One region of the Kitasatospora sp. NPDC058478 genome, then DNA from elsewhere that is predicted to be linked to it. Evidence: riboswitches for the same ligand, from Rfam matches in the RefSeq annotation. Region 1 holds a riboswitch; each other region holds the start of a gene.
What was found. Region 1 has a riboswitch for cobalamin ahead of metE (5-methyltetrahydropteroyltriglutamate--homocysteine S-methyltransferase). Riboswitches for the same ligand answer to the same signal wherever they lie in the genome.
Positions count from the first base shown of each region.

Region 2: it holds a riboswitch for cobalamin, as region 1 does, so the genes downstream of both, ACFWPT_RS36060 (HoxN/HupN/NixA family nickel/cobalt transporter) here and metE (5-methyltetrahydropteroyltriglutamate--homocysteine S-methyltransferase) in region 1, are expected to answer to the same signal.
Region 3: it holds a riboswitch for cobalamin, as region 1 does, so the genes downstream of both, ACFWPT_RS18160 (cobalamin biosynthesis protein) here and metE (5-methyltetrahydropteroyltriglutamate--homocysteine S-methyltransferase) in region 1, are expected to answer to the same signal.

Region 1 covers NZ_JBHXML010000009.1:41,958-46,179, forward strand. The annotation lists gene ACFWPT_RS07165 (ABC transporter ATP-binding protein) at 1-313, shown strand, start outside; gene ACFWPT_RS07170 (ECF transporter S component) at 310-1,224, shown strand; cobalamin riboswitch at 1,254-1,476, shown strand; gene metE (5-methyltetrahydropteroyltriglutamate--homocysteine S-methyltransferase) at 1,641-3,956, shown strand; gene metF (methylenetetrahydrofolate reductase [NAD(P)H]) at 4,057-4,222, opposite strand, start outside.
Region 2 covers NZ_JBHXML010000091.1:1,124-5,345, forward strand. The annotation lists gene ACFWPT_RS36050 (Fpg/Nei family DNA glycosylase) at 1-698, shown strand, start outside; gene ACFWPT_RS36055 (ArsR/SmtB family transcription factor) at 751-1,134, opposite strand; cobalamin riboswitch at 1,216-1,430, shown strand; gene ACFWPT_RS36060 (HoxN/HupN/NixA family nickel/cobalt transporter) at 1,460-2,572, shown strand; gene rpmG (50S ribosomal protein L33) at 2,720-2,884, opposite strand; gene rpmB (50S ribosomal protein L28) at 3,058-3,294, shown strand; gene rpsN (30S ribosomal protein S14) at 3,294-3,599, shown strand; gene ACFWPT_RS36080 (CobW family GTP-binding protein) at 3,605-4,222, shown strand, end outside.
Region 3 covers NZ_JBHXML010000029.1:74,380-78,601, reverse strand. The annotation lists gene ACFWPT_RS18170 (putative cobaltochelatase) at 1-598, opposite strand, end outside; gene ACFWPT_RS18165 (cobyric acid synthase) at 595-2,133, opposite strand; gene ACFWPT_RS18160 (cobalamin biosynthesis protein) at 2,130-3,098, opposite strand; cobalamin riboswitch at 3,206-3,338, opposite strand; gene ACFWPT_RS18155 (alpha/beta hydrolase family protein) at 3,636-4,222, shown strand, end outside.

The DNA.
Region 1 (4,222 bases):
GGTGCTGCTGGACGAACCCACCCGAGGGCTCGACTACCACGCGAAGGAAGCGCTCACCGGCATCGTCGACGCCCTCGCCGCCGAAGGCCGTACGGTCGTCGTCTCCACCCACGACGTCGAGTTCGTCGCCGCCGCCGCCGACCGGGTGGTGGTGATGGCCGAGGGCGAGATCGTCGCCGACGGCCCCACCGCCGAGGTCATCGTCGCCTCGCCCACCTTCGCCCCCCAGACCGCCAAGGTCCTCGCCCCGCTGCCCTACCTGACCACCCGGCAGGTCGCCGCCGCCCTCGCGCCCGCGCAGGCCGCCCGGTGAGCGCCGTCCGGATCCCCGGCCGGGCCCGCGTCGTCGCGGCCCTGGCCGCCTTCATCGGCCTGGTCGCCTTCACCTGGCCGTTCGTCGTCGCCCCCGGGAAGTTCGGTTCCTCCTACGCCCCGCCGCTGATCTTCGGCACCCTGCTGATCCTGGTGCTCGCCGTCGTCATCGCCGAGATCGCGGCCGGCGGCATCGACGCCAAGGCCCTCGCCATGCTCGGCGTCCTGTCCGCCGTCAACGCCGGGCTGCGCCCGCTCGGCGCCGGCACCGCCGGGGTGGAGACGGTTTTCTTCCTCCTCGTCCTGGCCGGCCGGGTCTTCGGCCCGGGCTTCGGCTTCACCCTCGGCTGCACCTCGCTGTTCGCCTCCGCGCTGCTCACCGGCGGCGTCGGCCCCTGGATGCCGTACCAGATGTTCGGCTGCGCGTTCGTCGGCATGCTCGCCGGGCTGCTGCCGAGAACCCGACGGCGGCGCTGGGAGGTGGCGATGCTGGCCGCGTACGGGGCGTTCTCCGGGTACCTCTTCGGCTTCCTCCTCAACCTCTCCTTCTGGCCGTTCTCCACCGACCCGAACAGTTCCATCGCCTACCTGCCGGGGCTGCCCTTCACCGAGCAGTGGCACCGCTACCTGCTCTTCGACCTCGCCACCTCGCTCGGCTGGGACACCGGCCGGGCCGTCACCACCTTCACCGCCGTGCTCGTCGTCGGCCCGGCCGTCCTCACCGTCTTCCGCCGCGCGGCCCGCCGCGCCAACTTCGAGCCCATGGTGGGCTTCGAAGCCCCGGACGCCCCGGACAGTCGACGAGTCACCGCGAACGACACCGCGAACGACACCGCGAACGCCGCCGCGAACGGCACCGCCACCGGCTCCGCGAGCGGCGAGGGAGTCTCACCATGCGGACGGCTTCCGTGAATTCCGCGTCGGCCCCGGCGGTTTGCCCCTAAGCTGGCGACGCAGCTGGTTCGTCCTGCCCGCCAGGCAGGACGTCGCAAGAGGGAACCCGGTGGGAATCCGGGACTGCCCCGCAGCGGTGAGTGGGAACGACCGCCGTCATACGCACTGGACCCGGGACGGGTCTGGGAAGCGATGGCCAGTAGGTACCGGACGCCAACAGGCCCGGTGCGCCCACGAGTCCGAAGACCTGCCCGTTGCCCGCCCGCGGACCGTTCCGCGTGCGGATATCCCGGTGACCTCGTGGGCGGGTCGGCGACCATACCAGGCGGGTCCGGCACGCGCATCGACGTGAGCCGCCGCCCGGTTCGTCATCCCTTCGCGCTCTCGTCCCGTCCCCGGGCACTTGAGGAGCCAGACTCGCGAAGGAGAGTCCCTTGACCACGAAGTCCGCAGCCGCGGCAACCAGGGCCACCGTGTACGGCTACCCCCGACAGGGCCAGGGCCGGGAGCTGAAGAAGGCCGTCGAGGGCTACTGGAAGGGCACGGTCACCGCCGACGCCCTGCGGGAGACGGCGGTCGGCCTGCGCCGGAAGAACTGGGCGCAGCTCGCCGGGGCCGGTGTCCTGGAAGTGCCCACCGGCGACTTCTCGCTCTACGACCACGTGCTGGACACCACGGTCGCCGTCGGCGCGATCCCGCCCCGGCACCGGGATGCGGTCGAAATCGACGCGCTGGACGGCTACTTCGCCATGGCACGCGGCACCCAGGAGGTCGCGCCACTGGAGATGACCAAGTGGTTCGACACCAACTACCACTACCTGGTGCCCGAACTCGGCCCGGACACCGTCTTCACCGCGAACCCGGCCAAGGCCGTCGGGGAGTTCCGGGAGGCGCTGGCGCTCGGCCACACCGCACGCCCCGTGCTCGTCGGCCCCCTCACCTACCTGCTGCTCGCCAAGCCCGCCCCCGGTGTCGCCGAGGACTTCCAGCCGATCACCCTGCTGGACCGGCTGCTGCCCGTCTACGCGCAGCTGCTGGCGGACCTGAAGGCGGCCGGCGCCGAGTGGGTGCAACTGGACGAGCCCGCCCTGGTGCAGGACCGCACCCCGGCCGAGCTGAACGCCGCCGCCCGCGCCTACCGTGAGCTGGGCGGTCTGGCGGACCGTCCGAAGCTGCTGGTCGCGAGCTACTTCGACCGCCTGGGCGAGGCCCTGCCGGTGCTGGCCAAGGCCCCGGTCGAGGGCCTGGCGCTGGACTTCACGGGGCCCGCCGCGGCGAACCTTGACGACCTGGCCGCCGTCGGCGGGCTGCCCGGCAAGCGGCTGGTCGCCGGGGTGGTCGACGGGCGCAACATCTGGATCAACGACCTGGAGAAGTCGCTGGCCACCCTGGCGACCCTGTTGGGCCTCGCCGAGCGGGTCGACGTCGCCCCGTCCTGCTCCCTCCTGCACGTGCCGCTGGACGCCGCCGCCGAACGCGACGTCGACCCGCAGATCCTGCGCTGGCTCGCCTTCGCCCAGCAGAAGGCCAGGGAGGTGGCGCTGCTGGCCCGGGGCCTGCGCGAGGGTACGGGGGCGATCGCCGCCGACCTGGCCGCCAACCGCGCCGACCTCGCCTCGCGCGCCAACTCGCCGATCACCCACGACCCGGCGGTGCGCGCCCGCACCGCCGCCGTCACCGACGCGGATGCGCGCCGCGCCCAGGCCTACCCGCAGCGGGCCGAGGCCCAGCGTGCCCGGCTCGGCCTGCCGCTGCTGCCGACCACCACCATCGGCTCGTTCCCGCAGACCTCCGAACTGCGGGTCGCCCGGGCCGACCTCACGGCGGGCCGGATCGACGCGGCGGCCTACCGGGAGCGGATGGAGACCGAGGTCCGGGAGGTCATCGCCTTCCAGGAGAAGGCCGGACTGGACGTCCTGGTGCACGGCGAGCCCGAGCGCAACGACATGGTCCAGTACTTCGCCGAACAGCTCACCGGCTACCTCGCCACCCGGCACGGCTGGGTGCAGTCCTACGGCACCCGGTACGTGCGCCCGCCGGTCCTGGCCGGGGACATCTCCCGCCCGCACCCGATGACCGTCGACTGGTTCCGCTACGCGCAGGGCCTCACCGACCGTCCGGTCAAGGGCATGCTCACCGGCCCCGTCACGATGCTCGCTTGGTCCTTCGTCCGCGACGACCAGCCGCTCGGCGACACCGCCCGCCAGGTCGCCCTCGCCCTGCGCGACGAGGTCACCGACCTGGAGGCCGTGGGCGCGGCCGTCGTCCAGGTCGACGAGCCGGCCCTGCGCGAGACCCTGCCGTTGCGCGCCGCCGACCGCCCGGCGTACCTGGCGTGGGCGACCGAGTCCTTCCGCCTGGCCACCTCGGGCGTCCGCGCCGACACCCAGGTCCACACCCACATGTGCTACGCCGAGTTCGGCGCGATCATGACGGCGATCGACGAGCTCGACGCGGACGTCATCTCGCTGGAGGCCACCCGCTCGCACATGGAGGTCGCCGGAGAGCTCGCCGGGGCCGGCTACCCGCGCGAGGTCGGCCCGGGCGTCTGGGACATCCACTCCCCGCGCGTCCCGAGCACCGAGGAGGCCGTGGAACTGCTGCGTGCGGGCCTGGCCGCCATCCCCGCAGAGCGGCTCTGGGTCAACCCCGACTGCGGCCTGAAGACCCGCGGCTGGACGGAGACCCGCGCCTCGCTCGACAGCCTCGTCGGCGCCGCCCGCCGCCTGCGCGCGGAGCTGGCCGGCTGACCTGCCGGTGACGCGACCCGGCCGGGCCCCGCACGCCGTGCGGCGCCCGGCCGGGTCGGGTCGCTTCCGGGCGGGCTGCCGTACGGCGGCCCGGCCGGTTTCACCCGGACCCGGGAAGCCCGAGGTTCTGGTAGATCTCCGTCGTCACCGTCGAGAAGTTCATGGTCATGAAATGCAGCCCGGGAACTTCCTCGGACAGCAGGCGCCGGCACATTCCGGTGGCGTGATCGATACCGATCGCCCGGACGGCCTTCGGGTTGTCCTGC
Region 2 (4,222 bases), on a different contig from region 1:
CCATCGACGGGCAGCTGCTCACCGCGGCCGAAGCCGTCGGCAAGCACCTGTTCCTCGGCTTCGAGGAGGGCGCCTGGGTGCACGTCCACCTCGGCCTCTACGGCGGCTTCGCCTTCGGCACCGGGCCCGCGCCCGAGCCGGTCGGCCTGGTCCGGCTGCGGCTGGCCAACGACGACGGCTACGCCGATCTGCGCGGCCCCAACACCTGCGCGCTGGTCACCGGCGCGGAGAAGGCCGCCGTCGCCGCCCGGCTGGGCCCCGACCCGCTGCGCGCCGACGCCGACCCGCAGGCCGCCTGGCGCCGGATATCGGCCAGCCGGACGACCGTCGCCGCGCTGCTGATGGACCAGAAGGTGCTGGCCGGGGTGGGCAACGTCTACCGGGCCGAGGTGCTGTTCCGCCACGGGATCAACCCGCACCGCGCCGGCCGCGACCTCACCCGGGGCGAGTGGGACGCGATCTGGGCCGACCTGGTCGCCCTGATGCGCGAGGGCGTCGGCGCGGGCCGGATCGACACCGTCCGGCCCGAGCACACCCCCGAGGCGATGGGCCGCCCGCCGCGTGTCGACGACCACGGCGGCGAGGTGTACGTCTACCGGCGGGCCGCGATGCCCTGCCTGGTCTGCGGCACCGACGTCCGGACGGAGCAGCACGCCGCGCGCAACCTCTTCTGGTGCCCCGCCTGCCAGGCGGCCTGACCGGGTCCGCGGTTGCTCCGGCCGGGCCCCGGCGTGTCCTCCGGGGGGCCGGTCAGCCGACGGCCACGGTGGGCTCGTGGTGTTCGGCGGCGGCGCACGCGTCGAGGAGGGGGCGCATGGCCTCGTCCACGAGCCGGTAGCGCACGACCCGCCCGTCCTTGTCCCCGGTGACCACGCCCGCGGTGCGGAGCAGCCGCAGGGCCTGGGACACGGCGGGGTCGCGCATGCCGGTGGCGACGGCGAGGTCGGAGACGGCGAGCGGGCCGGCCCGGTGGAGGGCGAGCAGGAGGGCGAGCCGCCCGGGGTCGGCGAGCAGGGAGAACCGCTCGGCCCAGGTGCGGACGTGCGCGGGGTCGCCGATCGCGGCGATGGCCTCGCAGACCCGGTGTCCGTCGATGGTGCGGTGGCCCGCGCGGTCGGCCGGTACGAGATGCATGCGCACATTGTTGCAGGAGGGGGCCTGTGATCCTGGACACCTGCGCAGGTGCGCAGCCTTGCAAGGGTGGGTCCTGACCCCTACGGTGTTCCCCGCCGTGGTGCTCGGGAAGACCGGTGACGGATCCTCAGGGGTCCCAGTCCGGAGCGGCCCTCGCCACTGTGATCGGGCCATCGTGATCGTCGACGATGGAGAGACGTCCGTACCCACGACGCCACTGGGAGCCTCGCGCACCTGGGAAGGCGGGTACGGGACCCCCGTAAGCCAGGAGACCGGCCACGGCATCTCACGAAGTGTTTCCACGAGGTGCTGGAGCGTGACCCGAATGACCCTGCCCGAAACCGCCGCCGCCGAGGCGCCGGCGACACCGTCCGTGCTGCCCACGTTCCGCTGGAAGCGCGAGGACACCGTTCGCACGGCCGGGCTGATGGGGGTGATCCTGGCCATGCACGTGGTGGCGTTCGGGACGCTCATCTTCCTGGTCGCGCCCCACAACTACGCGGTCGGCACCCAGGTCTTCGGCGTGGGCCTGGGGATCACCGCGTACACCCTCGGCATGCGGCACGCCTTCGACGCCGACCACATCGCGGTGATCGACAACACCACCCGCAAGCTGATGGCGGACGGCAAGCGGCCGGTCTCGGTCGGCTTCTGGTTCGCCCTCGGGCACTCCTCGATGGTGGTGCTGATGGCCGCCCTGGTGGCGGGCGGCGCGCAGCTGGCCAGCACGCTGATGGACGACGACTCGACCACCCACAAGTGGCTCGGGATGGTCGGCACGACGGCCTCCGGCGCGTTCCTCTACCTGATCGGCGCGCTCAACCTGGCCGCGCTGCTCGGCATCCTCAAGGTGTTCCGGGCGATGCGGGCCGGGTCGTACGACGAGGCGCAGCTGGAGGAGCACCTCAACTCGCGGGGCTTCATGGCCCGGGTGCTGAACCGGGCGACCCGCTCGATCACCCGGCCCGGGCAGATGTTCCCGGTGGGCATGGTGCTGGGGCTGGGCTTCGACACCGCGACCGAGGTCACCCTGATGGTGATGGCCGGGTCGGGCGCGGCGGCCGGGTTGCCCTGGTACGCGATCGTCTGCCTGCCGCTGCTGTTCGCGGCCGGGATGAGCCTGTTCGACACCCTGGACGGGACGTTCATGAACTTCGCGTACCAGTGGGCCTTCGCCAACCCGGTCCGGAAGGTGTACTACAACCTGACGATCACCGGGCTGTCGATCGCGGTGGCCTTCGTCATCGGCACCATCGAGCTGGTCGGCGTGCTGCACGAGAAGCTCGATCTGACCGATCCGGTCACCGGCTGGATCGCGGGCATCTCGCTGGACAACGTCGGCTACGCGATCGCCGGGCTGTTCGTGGTGGTCTGGGCCGCGGCGATCGCCTACTGGAAGCTGGCCCGGGTGGAGAAGCGCTGGGTGGCCGCCGAGTAGTGGCGGCTGCGAGCGGCGACGGCTGCGAGCAGCGACGGCGCCTCCCCCGGGATCCCGGGGGAGGCGCCGTTTCGTCGCTGCGGGGCGGTACGGGTCGCTGCCGGTCGGCGTTCCGTCGGTGCGGGGTTCAGTTCGGGCGGGCGGGGTTCAGCGCTCTTCGCGGAAGTCGACGTGTCGGCGCGCGACCGGGTCGTACTTGCGCAGGACCATCCGGTCCGGGTCGTTGCGGCGGTTCTTGCGGGTCACGTACGTGTAGCCGGTGCCGGCGGTGGAGCGGAGCTTGATGACGGGGCGCAGTTCACTACGGGCCATGGGTGTCCTCCCGGGTTGGCGGGTTGGCGGGTTGGCGGGTTGGCGGGTTGGCGGGTTGGCGGGTTGGCGGGGTGTTCGGGGCCGGGGCGAAACCGTACACCGAAATGGAAGTCATTTTCATCTGGTGTAACGTGAGCTCCGTCCTGCCCATTCCCGGACGTCAGGGAGCACCCATGTCCGCCCACTGCCAACTCACCGGCCGCAAGCCCGGATTCGGCAACGCGATCTCGCACTCGCACCGCCGCACCCGCCGCCGCTTCGACCCCAACATCCAGCACAAGCGCTACTGGCTGCCCGGCGAGGGCCGGTACGTCCGGCTCACCCTCAGCGCCAAGGGCATCCGCACCATCGACACGATCGGCATCGAGGCCGCCGTCGCCCGCATCCGCGCCCGAGGGGGGAAGGTCTGATGGCCAAGCAGAGCAAGATCGCCAAGAACGAGCAGCGCCGCGCCGTCGTGGCCCGGTACGCCGAGCGCCGCGCCGAGCTCAAGCGGATCATCGCCCACCCCGGCACCGCCCCCGCCGAACGCGCCGCCGCCCAGGCCGAACTCGCCCGCCAGCCCCGCGACGCCAGCGCCACCCGGATCCGCAACCGCGACGCCGTCGACGGCCGCCCCCGCGGCTACCTGCGGGCCTTCGGCCTCTCCCGGGTCAACCTCCGCGTCCACGCCCACGCCGGCCACCTGCCCGGCGTCCGCAAGGCCAGCTGGTGAGCGGCGTGGACGGGATCAAGCTGCCCGTGGTGGTCGTCGCCGGACTGCACGCCGCCGAACGCCGGGCCGCCGTCCGGGAGTTGGCCGCGGCTGCGGTGGACGCGGTGGTCCTCCACCACGACCTGCGGGAGGCCTCGCAGGGTGTCGTCCACCGTGAACTGCGCGACGCGGGAGGCGGGTTCGACGCCGCCGACGTCCCGCTGGTGAACGACTGCCCCTGCTGCGCCCTGCGCGAGGACCTGCTGCCGCGACTGCTGCGGATCGCCGACGAAGGCCGGTACGGACTCGCGATCGTCGAACTGTGGGGCGGCAGCGACCCGCACCCGGCCGTCGAGGTGATCGCCGGGGGAGAGGCGGACGGCCGCCATCTGGAGGACGCCGTCGAACTCGCGGGCGTGGTCACGGCCGTCGACCCGGACCGGCTGATCGGCGAACTCTCCGTCTCCGACGACCTGGTGGACCACGGCGAGCACACCGCCCGCCAGGACCAGCGGACCCGCGCGGAGGCGCTCGCCCACCAGGTCGAGTACGCCACCACCCTCGCCGTCCCGCGCGCGACGGCGCACACGCCCGGGCTCGCGCTGCTCCGCCAGCTCCACCCCACCGCCCGGGTCGTCCGGCTC
Region 3 (4,222 bases), on a different contig from region 1:
CGGTCAGGCCGAACCGGTCGAGCAGCTGCGGCCGCAGCTCGCCCTCCTCGGGGTTCATCGTGCCGACCAGCAGGAAGCGGGCGGCGTGCCGCACCGACACGCCCTCGCGCTCGACGTACGAGCGGCCCATCGCGGCGGCGTCCAGCAGCAGGTCCACGACGTGGTCCTGGAGCAGGTTCACCTCGTCGATGTAGAGCACGCCGCGGTGCGCCTTGGCGAGCAGCCCCGGCTCGTACGCCTTGACGCCTTCGGCGAGCGCCCGTTCCAGGTCGAGCGAGCCGACGATCCGGTCCTCGGCCACGCCGACCGGCAACTCGACCAGCTGGGCGGGGCGTTCGGACGCCGAGGGGCGGTCGTGCGGCCCGTCCGGGCACTGCGGGTCCGGCGCGGACGGGTCGCAGGCGAACCGGCAGCCGTCGACGGCCGCGAGGGTCGGCAGCAGGCCGGCCAGCGCGCGCACCATGGTCGACTTCGCGGTGCCCTTCTCGCCGCGCACCAGCACGCCGCCCACGGCCGGCGAGACCGCGTTGAGCAGCAGGCCGAGCCGCAGGTCGGGCATGCCGACGATCGCGGTGAACGGATAGCGGACGTCACTCATGCATACTCCCCAGGTGCCCCGGGCGCCAGGAACGGCAGCGATCCGGCCGCCGGCACCCCGCCCTCGATCAGCTTCCACAGCGCGTCGGTGTCCGCGTGCTCCTCGATCAGGTCGCCCAGCCGGTCCAGCCGGGCCTCGCGCGCCTCGGCGAACGAGGTGTCCGGCGCCGGCACGAACGCCCGGCCCGCCAACGCGGCGACCTCGCGCAGGAGTTCACGACGGAAGCCGTCGTTCTCCAGCGCGCCGTGCCAGGTCGTGCCCCACACCGGGCCGACCCGGCAGCCGTCCAGGCCGTGCCCGTCGTCATCGGAGAAGAACGGCTCGCCCCCCTCCACGGCCACCACCCCGTGGTGGATCTCGTACCCCTCGACCCGCTGCCCGTACGCCGTGCCGACCGGCCGCGCCAGCACCTTCTCGGCGCCGAACCGCACGTGCGTCGGCAGCAGGCCCAGGCCCTCGACCGAGCCGGCCCCGGACTCCACCTCGTCCTCGATCCCGCGCGCCAGCATCTGGTAGCCGCCGCACACCCCGAGGACCGGCAGCCCGGCCGCCGCCCGCGCCTTCAGCGCCGGCTCCAGGCCGCGTTCGCGCAGCCAGGCCAGGTCGGCCACGGTGGCCCGGGTGCCGGGCAGCACCACCAGGTCGGCGTCGGCCAGTTCCTCCGGCCGGGTCACCCAGCGCACCAGCACGCCGGGCTCCTGCGCCAGGGCGTCCAGGTCGGTGAAGTTCGACAGCCGGGGGAAGCGCACCACGGCCACCCGCAGCACGTCCGCCCCGAGCGGGCCGCGGCCGTCGACCCGGTCCACCACCGTGGACAGGTCCAGCGAGTCCTCGGCGTCCAGCCACAGGCCCGGCAGCATCGGCAGGGTGCCCAGCACCGGACGGCCGGTCAGCCCGTGCAGCATCTCCAGGCCGGGCGCCAGCAGCCGCGCGTCGCCGCGGAACTTGTTGACGAACCAGCCCGCCACGTGCCGCTGGTCCTGCGCCGACAGCAGCGCCAGCGTCCCGTACATCGCCGCGAAGACGCCGCCGCGGTCGATGTCCCCGACCACCACCACCGGCAGCCCGGCGGCCGTCGCCAGGCCCATGTTGGCGATGTCCCGGTCCCGCAGGTTGATCTCGGCGGGCGAGCCGGCGCCCTCGCAGACCACCACCTCGTAGCGGCGGCGCAGATCCGCCAGGCACTCCAGCGACCGTTCCAGCAGGACGGGCTTGCGCTCGCGGTAGTCCAGCGCGCCCACCTCGGCGACCGGCCGGCCCAGCAGCACCACCTGGCTGCGGCCGTCCGCGCCCGGCTTCAGCAGCACCGGGTTCATCGCCGCCTCCGGCTCCACCCGGGCCGCCTGCGCCTGCATCGCCTGCGCCCGGCCGATCTCGGCGCCGTCGGCGGTGACGAAGGAGTTCAGCGACATGTTCTGCGCCTTGAACGGCGCGACCCGCACCCCCTGCCGAGCCAGCCAGCGGCAGATGCCCGCGGTCACCACGCTCTTGCCCGCGTCCGAGGTCGTCCCGGCGACCAGCAGTGCGTTGCTCATGCCCTTCCCCTCCACCGTGTCATCAGCAAGCGCAGCGCGACGTGCCCCGCGACCGTCGTACCCAGGGCCAGCGCGCCCACCCGCCGGGAGAGCACGCAGGCCCGCTCGATGTCGTCCACCGTCACCGGGCGCAACTCCGCGCCCAGCACCGGCCGGTGCTCCACCCGCTCCCCGTACTGGAGGGTCCCGCCCAGCCGGACGCCCACCGCGCCCGCGAAGGCCGCCTCCGCCTGGCCCGCGTTCGGGCTCGGGTGCGCCGAGCCGTCCCGCCGCCAGACCCGCCAGGCCGTTTTCGGCTGCGGCGCGGCGGCCACCGTGAGCAGCGCCGTCAGCCGGGCGCCCGGCCAGCCCGCCACGTCGTCGAGCCGGGCCGAGGCCCAGCCGAACCGGGCGTACCGCGGCGAGCGGTGGCCGACCATCGCGTCCAGCGTGTTCACCGCGCGGAACGCCAGCAGCCCCGGCGTGCCCGCCAGCGTGCCCCAGACCAGCGCGTTCACCACGGCGTCCGCCGTGTTCTCGGCCACCGACTCGACCACCGCGCGGGCGATCTGCGGCCCGTCCAGCGCGCTCGGATCCCGCCCGCACAGGTGCGGCAGCCGTTCCCGCGCGGCCGTCAGGTCGCCCGTGGCCAGCGACCGGCCGATGGTGCGCGCCTCCCGGGTCAGCGAGGTGCCGCCCAGCACCGTCCAGGTCGCGGCGGCCGCCAGCGCGGCCCGGCCCAGCGGACGCCGGCCCACCGTACGGTCCAGGGCCACCGCGCCGGCCGCGACCGCGCCCACGCACAGCGCCGTGTACCCGGCGCCGGCCACCCGGTCGTCCTGCCACACCCGCCGCTCCAGCCGGGTCGCCGCGCCGCCGAAGACGGCCACCGGGTGGCCGCGCCGGGGGTCGGCGAAGCGGGCGTCCGCGGCGAAGCCCGCGGCGGCGCCGAGCGCGAACGCGGCGGCGCGGGTCAGCGGGCGCACGGCGGGTTCGGCGGAAGGCCGCGTCGGGTCCGGCGGGTCGGGGCAGCCTGCATCGCGTGCGTGTCCTCACTCAGGGTCCGCGCCCTGGATCGACGTACCGGGGGCGAGAGTCTCCTGGCTTCCGGGTCGGACGCACCCCCGGGCCTTCCAGCGGCTTCTGACGGTCCGCCGTGGCAATGTTCCGAGCGTGCTCCCCGGTGACAGTGGCGGGACCGCGCCGGACTCGCACCGGCTTCCTCTGCATGCCTCCGTTTGGCCCCAGGATCCCATCACGCGGCCGAACCGGGAGTCAACCGAGGTCACGGAGGGGTTGGTCACACCTCGGAGCCCTGTCGCCGGTGCCGTTCTCGCCCGCCCGAGGCCCGCCTGACGCCCGCCCCGCCCGACGCCCCGCCGTGACCCGGACGGCCCAGCCCGGTGGCCGCCCGCGCGGCCCCCCGGTGAACTGGTGCCCGAACACCGTCCGAGCACCGCCCGGACACCGCCCGGACACCGTCCGGTCCAAGAGCAGCCAAGACCAGCAGAGCGGGGAGCGATATGCGTTGGGGAACCGCGGCCGTCGTGGCGGCCGCCGTCGTCGGCGCCGGGGCCGCCGTCCTGGTGATCGGCCGTCGGGCCTCCGAACGGCTGGTCCACCCGGCGAGCGCCGTCCGGGAGTCGGGCCCCGTCCTGGTGCGGAGCCTCGCCGCGGGCCGGATCACCTTCAACCGCCGCCCCGAGAGCCTGCGCCCCGGCCGCTGGGCCGTGGAATGGGACGACCACGGCCACGCCGTCGTCGAGGACGTCCTGCACAGCGACGAGAACGGTGTCACCCGCCGCCTCGTCCGCGCCGACCGGGGCACCCTCACCCCCGGCACCGAGGTCCGCTTCACCCCCCGCGTCCACCTCGGCGACCCCACGGAGGCGCTCGGCCTCCCCTTCACCGACACCGCCGCCGACGGCGAACTCGGCGCCCTCCCCGCCTGGCGCCTCGACGGCAAACGCGGCACCTGGGTGATCCTCGTCCACGGCCCCGGCGCCGACCGGCAGCAGACCCTCCCGGTCCTCCCCGTCCTCGACCGCCTCGCCCTGCCCGCCCTCGCCGTCACCTACCGGGGCGACCAGGGCGCCCCCGCCTCGCCGGA